2 linked regions of the Bradyrhizobium sp. AZCC 1610 genome follow. Each later gene encodes a partner of the first gene's protein in a complex. Links are inferred from orthologs where the notes say so. Each region holds a gene or a part of one and is shown on either strand. Other genes may lie near its edges.

Region 1 (10,196 bases):
GATCGCGGGCGCGATGGGCCGGTTCGACGTCAGGGATTCCAAGCCGTGTAAGTGAGGGGCAATCGTCCGCCGGTACGAACCCCGGAGACTGCGCCCGCGGTGAAGGCTGATCTCCGCTAGCCTGCGGTGCAGCAACGGCTGTGCGCGATTGGGCGCACCCATCTTGTATTGTTCCGGCCCAGCACCAATTAGAAACTGTGGGAAGCAGAATCGCTCCAGGAGCGAGGATGTGGCCAGCAAAAAAATGGCGGACGGTGGGCTCCCGGTGATCGCGCGTTTTGAGGTGCGCCACCGCAATTACCTCGCGCCAGACGGCTCGATAAACAGGCCGCTCCCCGCGTTCGCCTCCGATGCAAAACTGCTCGTCTCGCTCTATCGAGCGATGGTGCTGCTTCGCAGCTTCGATCGAAAGGCTGTTGCACTGCAACGCACCGGACGGCTTGGGACCTATGCGGTTTCGCTCGGCCAGGAGGCGGTGTCAGTTGGCATCGCCAGTGCGATGCGGAGCGAAGACGTCCTGCTGCCCTCCTACCGGGACAATGGCGCGCTGATCTGGCGTGGCGTCAAGCTGGAAGAAATTCTGCTGTTTTGGGGCGGCGACGAGCGGGGCAATCACTTCTCCGGACCGGTCCAGGATTTCCCGTTTTGTGTTCCCGTGGGATCGCAGGCGCCGCATGCCGCTGGCGTTGGCTATGCCTTCAAGCTGCGCAAGGAGCCGCGTGTCGCCGTATGCCTGTTCGGCGACGGCGCTACCTCGAAGGGCGACGTCTATGAAGCGATGAATTTTGCCGGTGTGCACAAATTGCCGGTCGTGTTCGTCGCCACCAACAATCAATGGGCCATATCGGTGCCCTTACGGCTGCAGACCGGTTGCGAAACCCTGGCGCAGAAGGCCATCGCCGCCGGGTTCATCGGCGAGCAGGTGGACGGGAGCGACGTGGTGGCGGTGCGTGCCGCGGCTGAAGAAGCCATTGTCGCGGCCCGCGATGGCCAAGGGCCGCGCTTCATCGAGGCGGTCACCTACCGGCTCGGCGATCACACAACCTCAGACGACGCATCACGCTATCGTCCGGAGGAAGACGTCCAGGCACGCTGGAAAGAAGAGCCGATTGCGCGATTGAGAGCCTTTCTTGCCGGCCAGAAAATGTGGAGCAAGGCGGACGAAGAACAGCTTGCCGCGGAGTGCCACGAGCGCGTCGAGGCGGCGGTCGAGCGCTACCTGGCAACGGAGCCACGCGGGCCTGAAACCATGTTCGATCATCTCTATGCAGATTTACCCGAGGTCTATGTCGCGCAGCGCAACGAACTCGCGAGAGAGGAAGATGGCTGAGGTAACATTGGTCGAAGCCATCAATCTGGCACTCGCCCGCGCGATGGAGGACGATCCGGGCGTGCTCTTGCTTGGCGAAGATGTCGGCCTCAATGGCGGCGTTTTCCGCGCGACCGCCGGGTTGCAGAAGCGGTTCGGAGCAGAACGTGTCCTTGATACGCCGCTTGCCGAACTTCTGATCAGCGGGCTCTGCGTCGGAATGGCGACGCAGGGGCTGAAGCCCGTCGGCGAGATCCAGTTTATGGGATTTCTGTATCCCTGCATCGATCAACTGGTGAACCACGCCTCCCGAATCCGCAATCGCACTCAGGGACGACTCACCTGTCCAATGGTTCTGCGCACGCCGCACGGCGCCGGCATTCGCGCGCCCGAGCATCATTCCGAAAGCACCGAGGCGATGCTCGCCCATATCCCCGGCTTGCGCGTTGTCATCCCGTCGTCGCCGGAACGCGCATATGGACTGCTTCTCGCCGCGATCCGCGATCCCGATCCGGTGGTGTTTCTGGAGCCGACCCGGATCTACCGCGCAGCGAAAGGCGAGGTGGAAGACAACGGTGAGGCTTTGCCGCTCGATGTTGCCTTTGTCCTGCGGGAAGGCCGCGACGTCACGCTGATTAGCTGGGGTGCGATGCTGAAGGAAACCATGGCGGCCGCCGACGCGCTCGCTGTTGAGGGCATCGCCGCCGAGGTCGTCGATCTCGCCACGCTCAAGCCTTACGATGAAGTCACGGTGCTCAGCTCGGTCGCAAAAACCGGACGTTGTGTCATCGTGCACGAGGCGACACGCACTGGCGGATTCGGAGCGGAGATCGCCGCGCTGATCGCCGAGCGCGGCCTGGCTTCTCTGCTCGCGCCTGTGGCCCGCGTTACCGGCTACGACACGGTCGTTCCGATGGCGCGGCTTGAGCAGAAGTTCATGCCATCGGTTGGTCATATCGCGACGGCCGCGCGCCAGGCGTGCCAGTTCAGTTGATTCCCAGCGGACTTATCCCATGCGCCAGTTCGTATTGCCGGATCTGGGAGAGGGCCTCGAAGAGGCGGAGATCGTAAGCTGGTATGTCAACGAAGGCGATCACGTCGTCACCGATCAGCCGCTGGTTTCCGTCGAGACTGACAAGGCCGTCGTCGAGGTGCCGTCACCGTCGAGCGGACGTATCCTGCGCCTGTTTGGCGCCAAGGGAGATGTGGTGAAGGTAGGCGCGCCGCTCGTCGAGTTTGCCGAAGGCCCCGAGCAAGACACCGGCACAATTGTCGGCGAACTCGGCACCAGCGAGCAACCGCCGGCGGCAACAACTTCCAGGCCAGCGGCTGGACAGAAAGTCCAGGTGTTTCCGGCCGTACGTGCGCTCGCGCGCAAGCTCGACGTCGATCTCGAGCTTGTCGAAGCCACGGGACCCGGCGGCTTCATGACGCGTGCGGACGTGGAACGGGCTGCCAAGGGCTTGTCCCATACCGGACCCGCCGAACTCTTGCGCGGATTGCGTCGCGCGATGGCGCAGCGCATGACGGCGGCGCATGCCGAGATCGTCCCGGCCAGCGTCACCGATGAGGCCGATATCGACGATTGGCGAACCGGCGAGGACGTGACAATCCGGCTGGTGCGCGCGATCGCTGTCGCCTGCAAGGCAGAGCCGTCGCTCAATGCCTGGTACAATTCCGGCGCTGGTGAACGGCGTCTGATCGACCGTATCGATCTCGGCATCGCCGTCGATACCGGGGGCGGTCTCATCGTTCCCGTGTTGCGCAATGTCGCAGAGCGGGACGTATCGGATTTGCGAACCGGGCTCGACCGGATGCGGGCGGACGCGGTCGCGCGCTCAATACCTCCGGGAGAGTTGCGTGGCGCCACGATTACGCTGTCGAACTTCGGAATGATCGGAGGCCGCTTCGCCAGCCTGATCGTGGTGCCTCCGCAAGTGGCGATCATAGGCGCCGGCCGCATTACCCAAGGCGTTGTCGCGTATCGGGGCCAGCCGGCGGTGAGGCGCGTGCTGCCGTTGTCGCTCACCTTTGACCATCGCGTCGTGACGGGCGGTGAAGCCGCTCGCTTCCTGGTCGCATTGAAATCGGATCTTGAGCAGTTTTCGTGAGATGGTGCAGGGGGAATTAGGTTGGCTGAGGTCCGAACGGTCCAAGCCAGCATGCCTTGACCGGGAAATGCTGCGGGATAGCCAATCCAGCGTATATTGAGATTAGACAAGGATATCCCATATCATTTCGATAAGGGAGTCCTTGCTGTGCAGACTGTACGGGCGACTCTTGTTGCGGCCGCTTCAGCGGTAGCTTTGGTTGTCTCTCCCCTTGCCGCCTCGGCGGGAGAGGCCAACAGCAAGCTTGCGCTGACCATCTCGGTCGACGGAGCGATCGGGCCGGCAACGGTCCGTTACGTGAAAGACGCTCTGACCAAGGCAAGCGAACGACATGCCGAGGTTGTCGTTCTGCGTTTGAATACACCGGGCGGTCTCGCAACCAGCATGCGCGAGATTATCGCTGACGTGCTGGCGTCGCGCGTTCCTGTTGTCGGTTACGTTGCACCCTCCGGAGCCCATGCGGCCAGCGCCGGAACCTATCTCGTCTACGCCACGCATATCGCGGCCATGGCGCCGGGCACCAATCTCGGAGCGGCGACGCCGGTGCAGATTGGCGGTCCGTTGCCTGGTCTGCCGGACGCTACGCCTGACAAGAGCGACAAGGACAAGAAGGACGGCAGCGACCAGCAGCCGAAGACGAAGGATGCCATGATGGCAAAGGCGACAAACGATGCCGTCGCCTTGATCCGCAGCCTTGCCGAGTTGCGCGGCCGCAATGCCGATTGGGCGGAGAAGGCGGTGCGGGAGGCCGCCAGCCTGTCCGCCAATGCCGCATTGCAGGCGAATGTCATCGACCTCGTCGCACGCGACCAGGCCGAACTGCTCAGGCAGATCGATGGTCGGGCGGTGGAGGTTGCAGGTGGCGATACCAGACATTTGGCGACGAAAGATGCTGTCCTCGAAGCGATCGATCCGGGATGGATCTCACGATTCCTGGCGGTCATCACCAATCCCAACGTTGCGTTGATTTTGCTCCTCGTCGGCGTCTACGGCCTGATTTTCGAATTCACTTCACCCGGCGCGGTCGCCCCCGGAGTTGTAGGCACGATCTGCCTGCTGCTTGGCCTCTATGCCCTCAACCTGCTCCCGATAAACTACGCCGGCCTCGCCTTGATGGTGGTCGGGATCGTGCTTCTGACCATCGAAGTCTTCAACCCGACCGTGGTTATCGGCCTCGGCGGCATCATCGCCTTTGTGCTCGGAGCGATCATGCTCTTCGACGTCGAAGCGCCGGGCTACCGGCTGTCATGGCCGGTCGTCGGCATCACGGCGGCAATGTTTATTGGTCTCGTTCTCGTCGTACTCAGATCGCTTCGGCGCGCCGACAAGGGTCCGGTACGGGTCGGTGCACAAGCCATGCGTGGCCTGTCTGCCCAGGTCATCGACTGGTCCGAGAACGAGGGCCACGTATTCGCGCAAGGTGAACGCTGGCAGGCGCGCGGCGCCGAAACGTTCAAGCCGGGAGAGGTGGTCGAGGTGGCCAACATCATAGATTTGACGCTGGTGGTGCGGCGCCGGCCGACGCTGATCGGCAAGGAGGTACGTCATGATGCTTGAATATCTGACCTATGCGTCGCTTGCGGTGATCGTAATCCTATTTCTAGCCTCCGCCATTCGTATCCTGCGGGAATACGAGCGCGGCGTGATCTTCACGCTCGGCCGCTTCACTGGGGTGAAGGGTCCGGGACTCATCATACTGATCCCAGTTGTGCAGCAGATGGTAAAGGCAGACCTCAGGGTGATGGTACAGGTAGTGCCACCCCAGGACGTAATTTCACGCGACAACGTCCCGGTCAAGGTCAACGCCGTTCTCTACTTCCGTATCGTCGATCCCGAGCGCGCCATCATCAAGGTCGGCGATTTCATGGCCGCAACCAGCCAACTGGCGCAGACCACGCTGCGCTCGGTGCTCGGCAAGCACGAACTGGACGAGATGCTCGCCGAGCGGGACAGGCTTAATTCCGACATTCAGGAAATTCTCGATCAGCAGACCGACGTCTGGGGAATCAAGGTTACCACCATCGAGATCAAGGATATCGATCTCAATGAAACCATGGTGCGCGCGATTGCCAAGCAGGCCGAGGCGGAGCGGTTGCGACGCGCCAAAGTGATCAATGCGATGGGCGAGCAGCAAGCCGCCGAGAAGCTCGTCGAGGCCGGCCGAACGCTTGCGCAGGAGCCGCAGGCGATGCAGTTGCGCTACTTCGCGGCGCTGCACGACATTGCCGGCGAGCGATCATCGACCGTGGTCTTTCCTCTGCCGATGGACTTGCTCGGCCATCTGCCCGGACGGCGGAACGATGCAACGTGACTTTGGTTGGTGCCGGCAATAAGCCAATCGCGTGATGTCGCCCGACGAGTCAAGATCGCTGATCTAGCGATGCAGCCGGACGATCGGTTGCGGTTACGAGTCAGGCCCCAGGACGCGCGGAACATCCTGCGAGGACCCGTCTGGTCGAGAGCGCCGGACCGGGATACGCTTCGGCCCAACCATGCACGTCAGGGAGGCGCAAACATGAGCAAGCTCCAACAACTTCGGCCAAGCGGCCTTCACCACAATCCGGCTTACTCCCACGTCGTCGTCGCGTCGGGTGCGCGCACGATCTATATCGCGGGGCAGGTATCTACCGACGAGGAAGGACGGGTGGTCGGTGAGGGTGATCTGGCCGCGCAGACGACACAAGTAATGCACAATATTGGCCTGGCGCTGAAAGCCGCCGGTGCGAGTTATTCCAATATCGTGAAGATCACCACCTTCGTCGTCGGCTACAAGCCGGAGCTCCGTCCCATCATCGGCAAGGCGCGCTCGGCGTTCTTTGAGGGCATGGAGCCGCCGGCGAGCACGCTCGTCGGTGTAACGGCGCTTGCGGCCCCTGAATGGCTGATCGAGATTGAGGCCGTGGCCGTCGTCGATTGACGTCCCTGCTCACTCCGTCATTGCGAGCGTAGCGAAGCAATCCATCTCTCCGCTTGTGGCGCTATGGATTGCTTCGCTGCGCTCGCAATGACGCGGAAAGGTCCGTAACTTATTCCTCCCCCTCATCCTCTTCCTTCGCCGGCCCCCTGTACGCGATCCCCCTGATCACGGCGGCATTGCCGAACTTCTTCCGCAAATCATCCATCGCACGCTCGGCGTGGGCGGAGCGGCGGTCGAGCATGTCGGTGTCGTCTCCTTGCGATCCCTCGCGCAGCGCGCTGACGCCGGTGCCCATCAGGCGGAATGCCGTGCCGTCGATCTCCTTCGCCAGCATTTCGCGCGACACCGCGAAAATCTTCGCGGCGAGCTGGGTCGGCGCCTGAATCGATTGCGAGCGGGTGCGCTGCCTGAAATCGGCGGTCTTCAGCTTCAGCGTGATGGTGAGGCCAGCAAGATTGCCGTTCTTCAGCCGGGACGACACTTTCTCCGACTGCCGCCACAGCAGCCGTTCCAGCGTGGCGAAATCCCGGATGTCGTTTTCGAACGTGGTTTCGCTCGATATCGTCTTGGCGCCGCGATCCGGCACCACGCTGCGGTCGTCGATGCCGCGCGCCAGCCGCCACAGCCTGCGGCCTTCGCCGCCGAACTGCTTCATCAGCTCGACCTCGTCGGCGCGCTGCAAGTCCGCAATGGTGCGAAAGCCCCGCTGCACCAGTTTCTCCTGGGTCGCGGGGCCGACGCCATAGATGAAGCCGACCGGCTTGTCCGCCAGCATTTCGCGGGCCTCAACCTGGTCGAGGGCGGCAAAGCCCCGCGGCTTGTCGAGGTCGGAGGCAATCTTGGCCAGGAATTTGTTGCAGGACAGGCCGACGGATACCGTGATCCCGATGTCACGCTCGACGTCGCCGGCAAAGCGCGCCAGCACTTTTGCCGGAATCATGCCGTGAACGCGTTGCGTGCCGGCAAGGTCCAGGAATGCCTCGTCGATCGACAGCGGTTCCACCAGCGGCGTCAGCGCCTGCATCGCGTGCCGCACCTCGCGGCCGACGCGGACGTATTTCGCGATGTCGGGCGGGATTACGGCAGCCTGCGGGCAGAGCGCCAAGGCCTTGAACATCGGCATGGCCGAGCGCACGCCATAGGTTCGCGAAACGTAGCAGGCGGCCGAGACCACGCCGCGCTTGCCGCCGCCGATGATCACGGGCCTGTCGGCGAGTTCCGGATTGTCGCGCTTCTCGACGGTGGCGTAGAACGCGTCGCAATCGATATGCGCCAGCCTCAGCGAGGGCAGGGCATGGTGGCGGACGAGGCGCGGGGAACCGCATTCGCCGCACCGCCTGGCCGTGATATCGAGGTCGCCGAGGCAATCCCGGCAGAACGCGCGCGGACCCTCAGCGGCGGACGCGCTCACGGCACGTCGCGCTCCCAGTGCGGGTCGCCCAGCACCTGGCGGGCGGCGGCGATGTTGGTCGGATGCAGTTGCGAGGCGCTCGCAAACGCCTTCACGGTCGCGTCGTCGCGCATCACGAAATCCAGCACAGACGCCAGAAATTGCGGGTCGGCCGCGGCCGTCCGCAGCGTCTCCGGACCGATCCCGCTTTCGGCCAGGAACAGGCCTAGCCTTTCAGGGTCGCCGGCAATAAAACTCAGCGCCTGAACCGCAACGATTTCAGCTACTTCCCGGGGGTTGTGAACAGGCTTTTTCAATAGCGGGTTTGCCTTTCCGTTAACTTATAGGCTCTACTTTGGAACCATCATGCCCGAGTCTGCGGAGTGCGTTCAAGCAATTGGAAACCGCTTCGTAAAAATTGGTGCATCGATTTAACCGCTTAGAGCGAATCTGACGCTAGTTTGAATTCACTTTTCGACAAGCCCGGCGGCGGTGTTCGACGTACTGTAAGGCCGGACTTGTTTCCTGAAGATAAGGGGAGGGACGGGATGGCAAAAACCGTCCTGATCGTGGAGGACAACGAGCTCAACATGAAGCTCTTTCGCGACCTGTTGGAAGCGCATGGCTATCAGACGTCGGGCACCAGCAACGGTTTCGAGGCGCTCGATCTCGTCCGCAAGCTGCGCCCCGATCTGATCCTGATGGATATCCAGCTTCCGCAAGTGTCCGGCCTCGAAGTGACGCGCTGGATCAAGGACGATCCGGAGTTGCGCGCCATTCCGGTGGTTGCCGTCACCGCCTTTGCGATGAAGGGCGACGAAGAGCGCATCCGCGAGGGCGGCTGCGAGGCGTATTTGTCCAAACCAATTTCCGTCGGCAAGTTTATCGAAACCGTGCGGCGTTTTATCGGGTAGGAGTGAGCTTCGATGTCTGCGCGTATCCTTGTCGTCGATGATGTTCCAGCGAACGTCAAGCTGCTGGAAGCCCGTCTGTCGGCCGAATATTTCGACGTGCTGACGGCTTCCAACGGCACCGAGGCGCTCGACATCTGCGCCCACTCCGAATGCGACATCATCCTGCTCGATGTCATGATGCCCGACATGGACGGTTTCGAGGTCTGCCGCCGGCTGAAGTCGAACCCGGCCACCCATTTCATTCCCGTCGTAATCGTCACCGCGCTGGACAGCCCGTCTGATCGTGTTCGCGGGCTGGAAGCCGGTGCCGACGATTTTCTCACCAAGCCGGTCTCCGACATCGTTCTGATCGCCCGCGTTCGGTCCCTGACGCGGCTGAAGATGATGACCGATGAGCTGCGGATGCGCGCCATCACCTCGCTCGAGATCGGTATGGAGGCGCCCGAACGCAGCGCGATCGCCGACAAAGGCGTCGGCGGGCGGATTCTTTTGGTCGACGACCGGCCATCGTCATACGAGCGGCTGGCGCCGATCCTTTCCGCCGAGCACACCGTCGACGTCGAGATCAATCCGGCGGAGGCGCTGTTTCACGCCGCCGATGGCAATTACGATTTGCTGATCGTTTCGCTCAGCCTCGAAAATTACGACGGCCTGCGGCTGTGCAGCCAGGCGCGCTCGCTGGAGCGCACCCGCCAGCTGCCGATCCTCGCCATCTCCGACGCCGACAATAATGCCCGCCTGCTGCGCGGGCTCGAAATCGGCGTCAACGATTATCTCTTGCGCCCCGTCGACAAGAACGAATTGCTCGCGCGGGCGCGCACCCAGATCCGCAAGCGGCGCTATACCGACCATCTGCGCGACAACGTGCAGAACTCGATCGAAATGGCGATCACCGACGCGCTGACCGGCCTGCATAACCGCCGCTATATGGAAAGCCATCTCTCGACGCTCGCCGAGCAGGCCTCGAGCCGCGGCAGGCCGCTCGCGCTGATGATCCTCGATATCGACTTCTTCAAATCCATCAACGACACCTACGGCCATGACGCCGGTGACGACGTGCTGCGCGAATTCGCGGTGCGCATCCGCAAGTCGATCCGCGGCATCGATCTCGCCTGTCGCTACGGCGGCGAGGAGTTCGTGATCGTGATGCCGGAAACCGACCTCACTGTCGCCGGCATGGTCGCCGAGCGCCTGCGCCGCTCGATCGCCGGCGAAACCTTTGCGGTCAACAAGGGCACCAAGCGCATCGACGTCACGATCTCGATCGGGCTGGCGACGCTGGACCACAAGGGCGAGCCGGTCGCCGACGTGCTCAAGCGCGCCGACATGGCGCTCTATCGCGCCAAGCATGACGGACGCAACAGGGTGGTGTCGACGGCAGCGTGATTGTCGTCCCTGCGAAACGCAGGGACGACGGTGGAGGGAGCCTCAAGAGGCCGGCCTTGATTGCCGCTTCTTTGCCGCGCGCTTGTTCGTGGCTGCACTTCCGCCCACTTTCACCCCCGCATTCCTCAGCAGTACCGTGGCCGCTTGCTTTGCCGCCCGCGCCATCGCC
Region 2 (10,139 bases), 3.2 Mb from region 1 along the record:
CGCCGTTCCCGACCCATCGGTGTGAGTGACCGTGACACGATCGCGCAGGGCGCGCGGCGAAAAGCCGCCGGCGATCGCCACCGCGCTCTCGACCGTCATGTTGGGTACGTAGGGATATTGCCCGGGTGCTGCGACCTCGCCGAGAATGAAGAACGGCCGATAGGCTTCGATCTCCACCGCGACCGACGGATCCCTGATGAAGCCGGCGCGCAGTTTCGCCGATATCCCTGCCGCCAGTCCCGCCGTGGTGCGGCCGCGCGCCGGCACCGAACCGATCAGCGGCATCGTGATCGAGCCGCCGGCGTCGATCGCGTAGGTGTTGGTCAGGCCTTCCTGGCCGTAGACAACGACGCGCAGCCTGTCACCGGCATCGAGATGATAGGCGGTATCGTATCGCACGGGTGCGGATTCGACATAGGCCGCGGGCGCGGCAACGACGACGGGGGCTGGTGCTGCGGCAAAGGCCGAGCGAAGCGCGCCGATCGCGCCGCCGCCCGAATTGGCCACGACTGACTGCGGCGGCGGGCTGTTGGCGTGGCCATAGGCCATCTGGTCGAGATCGCCTTGCGGCGCGACCGCAACCGGCCCGGTCGTGCGCATGCAGCCCGACAGAGCGAGCGCGGTGATGATCGCAGTGATCGGTATTCGAAACGCGCGCACAACCCGCACTCAGCCCATCCCTCAAAAGCGAGACAGCTCTAGTCTTGCACCGGGTATGGTTAATAAAGGGTTTTGTAGAGGCGAACGCGCATGCGGGAGGGATGAAGGAAGCTCCCTCTCTCCCCGTAAAGAACGGGGAGAGAAGAAAACAAATCAGGCACTCACGCCGACGCCGATCGGGCACGACACGCCGGTGCCGCCCAATCCGCAATAGCCGGCCGGGTTCTTGGCGAGATATTGCTGGTGATAGTCCTCGGCGAAATAGAATTCGCCCGATGGCGCGATTTCGGTGGTGATGACGCCGAGACCCTTCGCCGCCAGTGCCTTCTGGTACGTTGCCTTCGACGCGTCGGCGGCTTGGCGCTGCGCATCGCCGAAGGTGTAGATCGCCGAGCGATACTGGGTGCCGACATCGTTGCCCTGGCGCATGCCCTGCGTCGGGTTGTGACTTTCCCAGAACGTCTTCAGGAGCTGCTCATAGGGGACCTTCTTCGGATCGAACACGACCAGCACCACTTCGGTATGTCCGGTGCGGCCCGAGCAGACCTCCTCATAGGTCGGATTGGGCGTATGTCCGCCGGCATAGCCGACGGCGGTCGCATGGATGCCGTCACCGAGCTCCCAGAACTTGCGCTCTGCGCCCCAGAAACAGCCGAGGCCGAACACCGCCTGCTCGAGGCCTGCGGGATAGGGCGGCTGCAGCTTGCGGCCGTTGACGAAATGCGTGGTGGCGGTCGGTATCGGGGTGGCACGGCCCGACAGCGCTTCGGCGGCGCTTGGCAACGCGGTGGTCTTGCGCATGAACAACATGGAGTACCTCCAGGCGGGACATCGGCGGACGCGACAACGGCGTCGGCCGGTTGGACTTCTATATATGTCTTTACGCCAGATGCCGCAGCCCTGTTATGCCGCGCCCCGCGGGCGGGCGGCGGGCCGGGTCAGTCCCGCGAATAGCCGATCAATGGCTTGCGGGGCCGGAACAGGATCATGAGCAGAATGCCGACCACGCCCAGCACGGCAAAAACCGGCTGATCCAGCAGGACCTTGATGACGCTGTTCCAGAGCCACGGCGCGGTACCCTCGACCCAGGTCCGGAATGCAAGCTGGCTGGACTGATGGATGTCGTTCCAGAACTGGCCAAACCGGGTAAACCGCAGGGTCTGGTCGGCGACGAAACGGGCGCCGTCATAGACCATGAAGATGAATCCGCCGGCCAGGAGCAGCAGGCCGATTAGCCGGAAAAAACCGCGGATCATGCGTCACCTTATATCTATCGCCCCCAAAAGGCCGTCAGCCAATACCGGGGGCACCCCGAAATTCAACCTCGTCAGCACCTTACGCGCCATTTTCGCCCCCTTTCCGGCCTTTTGGGGAGGGGCGGAAAGCGTTGACGGTGCATGACGCGCCCTCTATAAGACCCCCAATGGCGGCGGGCGCAATCCCGCCGCCGCTGTTCTTTGAGCAGCGCCGCTTACGGGAGCATTTTGGCTTCCGTCCATGGCATCCTCAAGAACGGCTTACGTCAGAACACCCTGGAAAACACAACCAGTGTCGATCACGCAATTTGAACGGCCGGCGCGCTCAAGCCCGACCACCCGAGCGATGACAGCCGAAGGATAGTTGAGAACATGGCCAATACCTCTTCCGCCAAAAAGGCGACCCGCAAGATTGCCCGCCGCACCATCGTCAACAAGTCGCGCCGCACCCAGATGCGTGGCGCGGTTCGGACTGTCGAGGAGGCGATCAAGAGCGGCGATCGCGAGGCGGCGCTCAAGGCGATGCAGCACGCGGAACCGGAACTGATGCAGGCCGCGCAGCGCAACATCATTCACAAGAACAATGCGAGCCGGAAGGTGTCGCGCCTGACGCACGCGATCGCCAAGCTCGCGAAGTGAACTGACAGAAATAGATATTCGTCAAAAGCCCGGCTTCGCCGGGCTTTTGTTTTTCTGTCATGCCGGGCGTACGAGCGCGAACCCGAAAATCCATTTCGCCACGCACGTGCATCCTGTTGCATTTTTGGCTCACGCTGAAAGCGTGGCCCTGGATTGGCCGTGACAGTTCAATTGTCCCGTTGCTGAGCACCGGGTTACGTGTCACATTTCTAGCGCCGTAATTTTACGAGGTGCAATTTATTGCACCGGCGTTGCCATGCGCATTTGCGAGAAGCGCGATCGCAACGGCTGACCAATCAGACGCCAGCTTCTTCCCGCCCGCATCTCTGCCGCGCGGGGTTACCCTGAAAAACAATTCCGAAAAACTTCGTCTCGCTAATCACTTATCCACATAGCGAGCACAAGCGTTTCGAAAATTGGTCCCGGTAACCACGATTGTAACGGTTTCTTAAAAAATTTTGCGAGTGCAACGAAAATTGTCACGCTTGTCGGAGTCGCGCGATTCTACGCGCGGATTCAAAAACTTGGTGTGGAGTTTCGCAATTGCAGTGTTGCAACACCGACGAAGAGTCGGGCCACGTCGTCGAATCACGGATTGTCAGAAATCGCGCTTGGTGTATTTGTTACTCGTTCGCGACGCCCAAGGCTCTCCTGACCAGCGCGGTATGAGACCCAAGAGCGGACGTGCAAATCGGCGGCGGTGTGCGCGTTAGCGACGCTTTCCAAGCGAAGCTGAGTTGGTAGCTCATAGCAATATGAGAGCGGCTGTTCTGTGTCTAAATTTCCCGGCGTGGTGCTCGCGTTCAGTGCGTTCCGGACAAGGGGAATAAGGCAAGGGGAATAAGATGCTGGCCGATGATGCAACGAGTGGGAACGCGAAGATCGTGAACGTGTTGAAGACGACAGACTGAGATACGCGGCGGCGCAGCGGTCGGACAAGCGGATGTTCGGTAGCGGCAGACTGGCTTTGAAACACTGGTGATGTGATTGCTCGCCGCGCGTTCTCGCGGCGAGAGGGGGAGGTACTATGTTTTACGGAATCAACGCGACATTCGGCACGCTCATTTCCATCGAGACCGCTTCTGAATCCCTGAACGACGTTTCCAGTCGTCCACCCACGCGAACTCCGGGCAGACCGTCGAGTACGCGCTGACCTCGCGGTAGCCTCTCACTCCATCCAGCCTTTGATCTCAGCAAACGGCGATTCCGCCGAACGCCCGATCTTTGTCTGATGGCTGAAGCTCCGCGTCGAGGTCACGTCAACTCGCCGGCCGATTTCGCAAACACCATTACTTACTCATTCAGAAAAGTTCTCAGGCAATGACAAATACGGAACAGGATCGTTGGTCGCGCGTGAAGGGACGGTTGCGGACGACCGTGGGCGAGGACGTTTATACAAGCTGGTTTGCGCGCATGGACCTGGAAGGTGTGCAGGACGAAAGCGTGCATCTCTCGGTTCCGACCCGGTTCCTCAAGAGCTGGATCCAGGCGCATTACGCCGACCGTGTTCTGACCTGCTGGCAGGCCGAGATGCCGGAAGTGCACCGCATCGACCTCACCGTGCGCACCGCGATGCGCTGCGCCGCGCCCGCCAAGGAAATCGCGCCAGCCGATCAACGCCGCGCCGAGCAGGCCAATGGCCGGCCCGCGCCAGAATTGCGCGCGACTGCGACGGCGCCGGTATCCGCCAGCCATGATGCGCTCGGCGGCTCGCCACTCGACCCGCGCCTGACCTTTGCGAGCTTCGTGATCGGCCGCTCCAACACGCTGGCGCATGCGGCCGCACGTCAGGTCGCCGAAGGACGCCGCGGTGATGCCGTGATGTTCAATCCGCTCTATATTCACGCCGGCGTCGGCCTTGGCAAAACCCATCTGTTGCAGGCGGTGACGTGGGCCGGCAATTCGGGCAGCGAGCGCAAGGTGCTCTATCTCACCGCCGAGAAGTTCATGTACGGCTTCGTCGCCGCGCTGAAAACGCAGACGGCGCTGGCGTTCAAGGAGGCACTACGCGGCATTGATGTGCTCGTGATCGACGACCTGCAGTTCCTGCAGGGCAAGTCGACCCAAGCCGAGTTCTGCCACACGCTGAACGCGCTGATCGATGCCGGCCGCCAGGTGGTGATCGCCGCCGACCGTCCGCCGTCCGATCTCGAGAGCCTCGACGATCGCGTGCGCTCGCGGCTGGCGGGTGGCCTCGTCGTGGAGATGGGCTCGCTCGGTGAAGAGCTGCGGCTCGGAATCCTGAAGTCGCGCGTGGCGGCTGCGCGCGCGCATCACGCGAGCTTCGAAGTACCGGAAGCGGTGCTGGACTATCTGGCGCGCACCATCACCCATAACGGCCGCGACCTAGAAGGCGCCATCAACCGCCTGCTCGCCCACTCCAAGCTCAACGCCCAGCCGGTGACGCTGGAAATGGCCGAGCGCGAGGTCCGCGACCTGGTCCGCCCGCAGGAACCGAAGCGGATCAAGATCGAGGACATCCAGCGGGTGGTCGCCCGGCAGTACAATGTCAGCCGTTCGGACCTGCTCTCGTCGCGGCGGACCGCGAACGTGGTACGGCCGCGTCAGGTCGCGATGTATCTGGCGAAGACGCTGACGCTGCGTTCGCTGCCCGAGATCGGCCGCCGGTTCGGCGGACGCGACCACACCACGGTGCTGCACGCCGTGCGCAAGATCGAGGCGCTGGTGGCCCGGGATATCGCTCTGTCCGAAGAGGTCGAGTCGCTGAAGCGGCAATTGCAGGAATAGCGGTTATAGCGTTTTCGAGCGAAAGCCTGCCCCGGACTTGATCCGGGGTGGATACCGGTTCGCGTGAAGAAAACGCGCTAAAACAAGAATCTAGAGCTTCGGCTCTGATTCAATCAGAGCCGAAGCTCGAGCAGGAACGGGACCTGCCCCTTAAGAACTTGGCTCCTCCCCCACCTCTCCCTCCCCTGATCCCAGATGTGGGAGAATTGGGGTGGGAGAATTTTTTTCTGCCGCCATTTTCTGCCGCAAAAGTGGGGAACGGGGTCTCGCCTCCCTTGCACCGGCGGGCCATCCGCGCCACCTTGCGGTCCCCCCGGGGGTTTGATCAGATCCGATCCTGATCCGGCTTTTCGGGTTTCCAATGCCGCGGCGCTGCCTTTACGGGCCGCCCGGCTTTTCCATCTCTGGCGGATATTGCAATGAAGGTCACCGTCGAACGCGCGCAACTGCTGAAATCGCTGGGCCACGTCCATCGTGTGGTCGAGCGCCGCAACACCATCCCGATCCTCGGCAACGTGCTGGTCCGCGCCGAAAACGCCAGGCTGTCGCTGAAGGCGACCGACCTCGACCTGGAGGTGACCGAAACGCTGGCGGCGGAAACCGCGACTGGCGGCTCCACCACCGTGCCGGCGCATATGTTCTACGATATCGTCCGCAAGTTGCCCGATGGCGCGCAGATCGTGCTGGAAGCCGACGGCGACCGTTCGGTGCTGGCGATCCGCGCCGGCCGCTCACGCTTCACGCTGCAGACCCTGCCCGAAAGCGATTTCCCTGATCTCGCCGCCGGCGACATGACGCACTCGTTCTCGCTCGCGGCTGCCGACGTCAAGCGCCTGATCGACCGCACGCAGTTTGCCATCTCGACCGAAGAAACCCGCTACTACCTCAACGGCATCTATCTGCACACGGCCGGCAGCGCCAAGGCCGCAACCCTGCGCGGGGTGGCAACCGACGGCCATCGGCTGGCGCAGATCGATCTGGCCTTGCCCAGTGGCGCCACCGGCATGCCCGGCGTGATCGTGCCGCGCAAGACGGTCGGCGAAGTGCAGCGGCTGATCGAGGATAATGAGGCCGAAGTCAAAATCGAACTGTCACAGGGCAAGATCCGCTTCACGCTCGGCAACGTCGTGCTGACCTCAAAACTGATCGACGGAACCTTCCCGGATTACGGCCGCGTCATTCCGCAGAACAACGACAAGGAACTGATCGTCGACAAGAAGGATTTCGAGGCTGCGGTAGACCGCGTCTCGACCATTTCCAGCGAACGCGGCCGCGCGGTGAAACTGGCGCTGTCCGCCGGCAAGCTGGTGCTGTCGGTGACCAATCCGGATTCCGGCAGCGCCACTGAAGAGCTGGAAGTCGAATACGCCTCCGACGCCCTCGATATCGGCTTCAACTCGCGCTATCTGCTCGACATCGCCGCCCAGATCGAAGGCGAAGTCGCCGTGCTGCGCCTCGCCGACCCCGGCTCGCCGACGCTGGTGCAGGACAAGGACAACAAGGGCGCGCTCTACGTGTTGATGCCGATGCGGGTGTGAGCCCAACTGTCATTGCCGGGCTTGACCCGGCAATCCATCAAACCAAATGACCTATTGGGTGTACAGCCTCGCCAGCAAGCCCGGTGGAACACTGTATGTGGGTGTAACGAACAATCTGGTTCGGCGCGTCTACGAGCATCGGGGAAGGCCTAGCGGACGGCTTTACCAAGCGGTACGGCATCAAGACACTGGTCTATTTCGAAGCGCACGAAACGATCGCCGGCGCTTCAACGCGAGAAGAACATCAAGCATTGGTCGCGCGAGTGGAAAATAGATCTGATCGTCGCGGGCAATCCCGATTGGCGCGATCTTTACGAAGAAATTGTCCGCTGACGCGAACGATGGATTGCCGGGTCAAGCCCGGCAATGACGACCGGCCATGACCCCCTCCCGCATCCATCGCCTCAACCTCACGCACTTCCGCAACTACCGCGCGGCGAGCGTGCAGGCGCGGAGTGATGTCGTGGTGCTGGTGGGGCCGAACGGCGCCGGCAAGACCAATTGCCTGGAGGCGATCTCGTTTCTGTCACCGGGGCGCGGCCTGCGGCGCGCGACGCTGGAGGATGTCGCCGACAACCAGGGCGACGGCTCCTGGGCGGTCTCCGCCGAGGTCGAGGGCGCGCTGGGGCTCGCCACGCTCGGCACCGGTATCGATGCGCCCGCCGCGGAGGCGGCGTCAACCAGCCGGCGCTGCCGGATCGACCGCGAGCCGGTGGGTTCGGCAACCGCCTTTGGCGATCATTTGCGCATGGTGTGGCTGACGCCCGCAATGGACGGGCTGTTTCTCGGCGCAGCTTCCGAGCGGCGGCGCTTCTTCGACCGGCTGGTGCTGGCGATCGACAGCGAGCATTCCAGCCGGGTCTCGGCGCTGGACCGCTCGTTGCGCTCGCGCAACCGCCTGCTTGAAGTGCGCAACTATGACGACCACTGGTGCGACGCGATCGAGCGCGAAACCGCCGAGCTTGCGGTCGCGGTCGCCGCCACCCGCGGCCAGACGGTGACGTGGCTGGCAACGATGCTGCGCGAACGTGGCCAAGCTTCGGCCTTTCCGTCGGCACAGATCATGCTCGACGGCTGGATGGAAAATGCGCTGGTCAACGAGTCCGCGACCGCAGTCGAGGATCGCTACCGCGAGATCCTGCGCGCCAGCCGCGCCCGCGACGCCGCGGCCGGCCGCACGCTCGACGGTCCCCACCTTACCGATCTGCAGGTGGTCTATGCGCCCAAAAATATGCCGGCCCGCGACGCCTCCACCGGCGAGCAAAAGGCGCTTCTGATCGGGCTGGTGCTGGCCCATGCCACGCTGGTTGCCGAGATGACCGGCATCGTGCCGCTGCTGCTGCTCGACGAGGTCGTCGCGCATCTCGATCCCGTCAGGCGCAAGGCGCTGTTCGATGAACTCGCAAAGCTCGGCGCACAGGTCTGGATGACCGGCGCCGATCCGGCCGCCTTCGTCGACATCGGCGCGACCGGCGAGATTTTCGACGTGGAATCGGGCCAGGTGAGCCGTCGCGTCTGAGTCCTTAACGCGCCCTGCCCGCGGGCGATACACCGCCGAGCAAGCGGTCGATGATCGAGTCGATCAGAAATACCGATCCCTTTTCGGTCAGGTGCACCTGATCGCTCACGACAATATCTTTCGCCGCATCGCCAGTGCGGGTCAGGCAACCCTGCGCATCGCAAAAGACGTCCGACGCCGAGATGAATTCCGCGCCCAGCGGCTCGAGCCTGGCGCGCATCACGGCATCGTAGGCGGTAGGTGGTGCGGCATTGGGCGAACGCTGCGGGATCAGCGCACGATGGAGGATGAAATACCTTAGCACCTCGGACGGAAGTCCGCGCCGCCACGTCGGTACGCCGCCGAGAACAACGACCCGCGCATTCGTCTCCTTCTACAGCGCGACCACGGTCTCGGCCACGTTGTCGAGATATTTTTCCCAGGTTCCATGCAGCAAGACGATATCCGGCTTGATCTGCCGGACGAGTGAGAAAACCTTGTCGTTCATCGCGCGGCAATTGGGCAGGCTCGCAATGTCGGCGTTGAGCGCCGGAATGCAGGAACTGGAGGTAAGCTGCGCGATGCCGAAGTTTCGCTGCTCCTGCGCTTTGCGCAGGCCGGGCAGCAGGGCGCCCGCGGTCGAATCCCCCCACATCAGGACCAGCGGGCGCCGATCGCGATCGACGCAAGTGTCGGCAAACGTTGTTTCGTTGCTGAGATCGAGCAGGCATTCGTGAAACCGCCACTTGAAGCTCTCCGTCGGCACAGTGGCCATCGCGCGGATTTCCGGCGGCAGCCGGACGTCGAAGCCGCGCCCCCAAATGACGGCAATACCCGCAACCGCTATCATCGCCATGCCGGCCCCGAGGCTGAACATCTTGCGCCGGCTCGGGAGGCCGAAACGGAACGGTATCTCGACAAACCGGTAGGTCGCCCAGGCCAAGAGCGTGCTCGCGAGCAATATCAAGTGGCGCTCCAGCAGCGTCAGCGGACCGAATTTGATAATCCCTGCGAATACCAACAGCGGCCAGAACAGATAGAACTGTTCCTCGATGCCGAGCCACCATAGATGCAGCAACGGCTTTTGGCGGACTCGACGTCGAAATAGCCGGACTGCAGCAACAGCGCGATATTGGCCAAGAACGCCGCGCTGGCGAGACTGTCGCTGCCGAGCTGCGCCAAGGCCTGTGGCAGCATCCAGAACCAACCGAGCATCAATGTCGCAGAGAGCACCACGATCAGCGCCGGGAAGATGCGCCGGATTCGCCGGTTGTAGAACTCGACCAGGCTGAAGCGGCCGAGTTCCAGTTCGCGCGTGATGATGCCCGTGATCAGGAAGCCCGAAATCACGAAGAACACGTCGACGCCGATGAAGCCGCCCGGCATGGCGTCCGGGAACGCATGGAAATTCAGCACCAGCATCACGGCGATGGCCCGGAGGCCATCGACATCGGGCCGATATTTTGATGAAGGCTGGGACAATGGAGAGCTAATCCGGGATCGCAGTGACGGCGGACAACCACTACAAGCTGCCGCGCCGCCTCTCTTTAGCAGGTCCGCGGCGGCCTGCCATTTCCCACCGCGACGACTCACAAAAATCCGGCGGTCGAAGCGCAGAATCAGTCCCCGAAGCGCGCTTTTCGAGACCGCCAAAATCGGCCCTCGGAGACCTTGAAAAAGGGTAAAAAATCGCCATTTATTCAATGACTTGTTGATGGAGAGATTGCGCTAGGCGCGATGGCTCTTTCATGGCACAAATAGATCAATCAGCGCCTCATATTGCGCAGCTGATTCGGGACA

What was found.
Region 2: the proteins of V1279_RS18910 (region 1) and dnaN are in contact, whole or in part, in a solved structure (PDB 1OK7), measured with the Escherichia coli proteins. The link is inferred for Bradyrhizobium sp. AZCC 1610 from one-to-one orthologs.

The regions. Positions count from the first base shown.
Region 1 is NZ_JAZHRR010000001.1:3,816,073-3,826,268, reverse strand. Bases 5,598-8,584 are described here. They hold V1279_RS18910 (DNA polymerase IV), read right to left. Parts: upstream 7,749-8,584; coding sequence 6,447-7,748; downstream 5,598-6,446. Other genes in these bases: V1279_RS18900 (response regulator), read left to right, coding at 8,276-8,584; V1279_RS18905 (DUF3572 domain-containing protein), read right to left, coding at 7,745-8,044; V1279_RS18915 (RidA family protein), read left to right, coding at 5,936-6,337; V1279_RS18920 (slipin family protein), read left to right, coding at 5,598-5,731. Outside these bases: V1279_RS18945 (cell envelope integrity EipB family protein), read left to right, coding at 1-55; pdhA (pyruvate dehydrogenase (acetyl-transferring) E1 component subunit alpha), read left to right, coding at 245-1,330; V1279_RS18935 (alpha-ketoacid dehydrogenase subunit beta), read left to right, coding at 1,323-2,303; V1279_RS18930 (dihydrolipoamide acetyltransferase family protein), read left to right, coding at 2,323-3,420; V1279_RS18925 (NfeD family protein), read left to right, coding at 3,568-4,977; more of V1279_RS18920, read left to right, coding at 4,967-5,597; more of V1279_RS18900, read left to right, coding at 8,585-8,641; V1279_RS18895 (PleD family two-component system response regulator), read left to right, coding at 8,654-10,027; V1279_RS18890 (TetR/AcrR family transcriptional regulator), read right to left, coding at 10,070-10,196. UniProt on the Escherichia coli protein: Poorly processive, error-prone DNA polymerase involved in translesion repair and untargeted mutagenesis. Copies undamaged DNA at stalled replication forks, which arise in vivo from mismatched or misaligned primer ends.
Region 2 is NZ_JAZHRR010000001.1:7,008,502-7,018,640, forward strand. The notes cover bases 4,852-7,781. They hold dnaN (DNA polymerase III subunit beta), read left to right. Parts: upstream 4,852-5,722; coding sequence 5,723-6,841; downstream 6,842-7,781. Other genes in these bases: dnaA (chromosomal replication initiator protein DnaA), read left to right, coding at 4,852-5,303; recF (DNA replication/repair protein RecF), read left to right, coding at 7,221-7,781. Also shown: V1279_RS34325 (polysaccharide biosynthesis/export family protein), read right to left, coding at 1-660; peptide-methionine (S)-S-oxide reductase MsrA, read right to left, coding at 814-1,470; V1279_RS34335 (hypothetical protein), read right to left, coding at 1,599-1,916; rpsT (30S ribosomal protein S20), read left to right, coding at 2,289-2,555; more of dnaA, read left to right, coding at 3,876-4,851; more of recF, read left to right, coding at 7,782-8,360; V1279_RS34370 (acyltransferase family protein), read right to left, coding at 9,324-9,821. UniProt on the Escherichia coli protein: Confers DNA tethering and processivity to DNA polymerases and other proteins. Acts as a clamp, forming a ring around DNA (a reaction catalyzed by the clamp-loading complex) which diffuses in an ATP-independent manner freely and bidirectionally along dsDNA.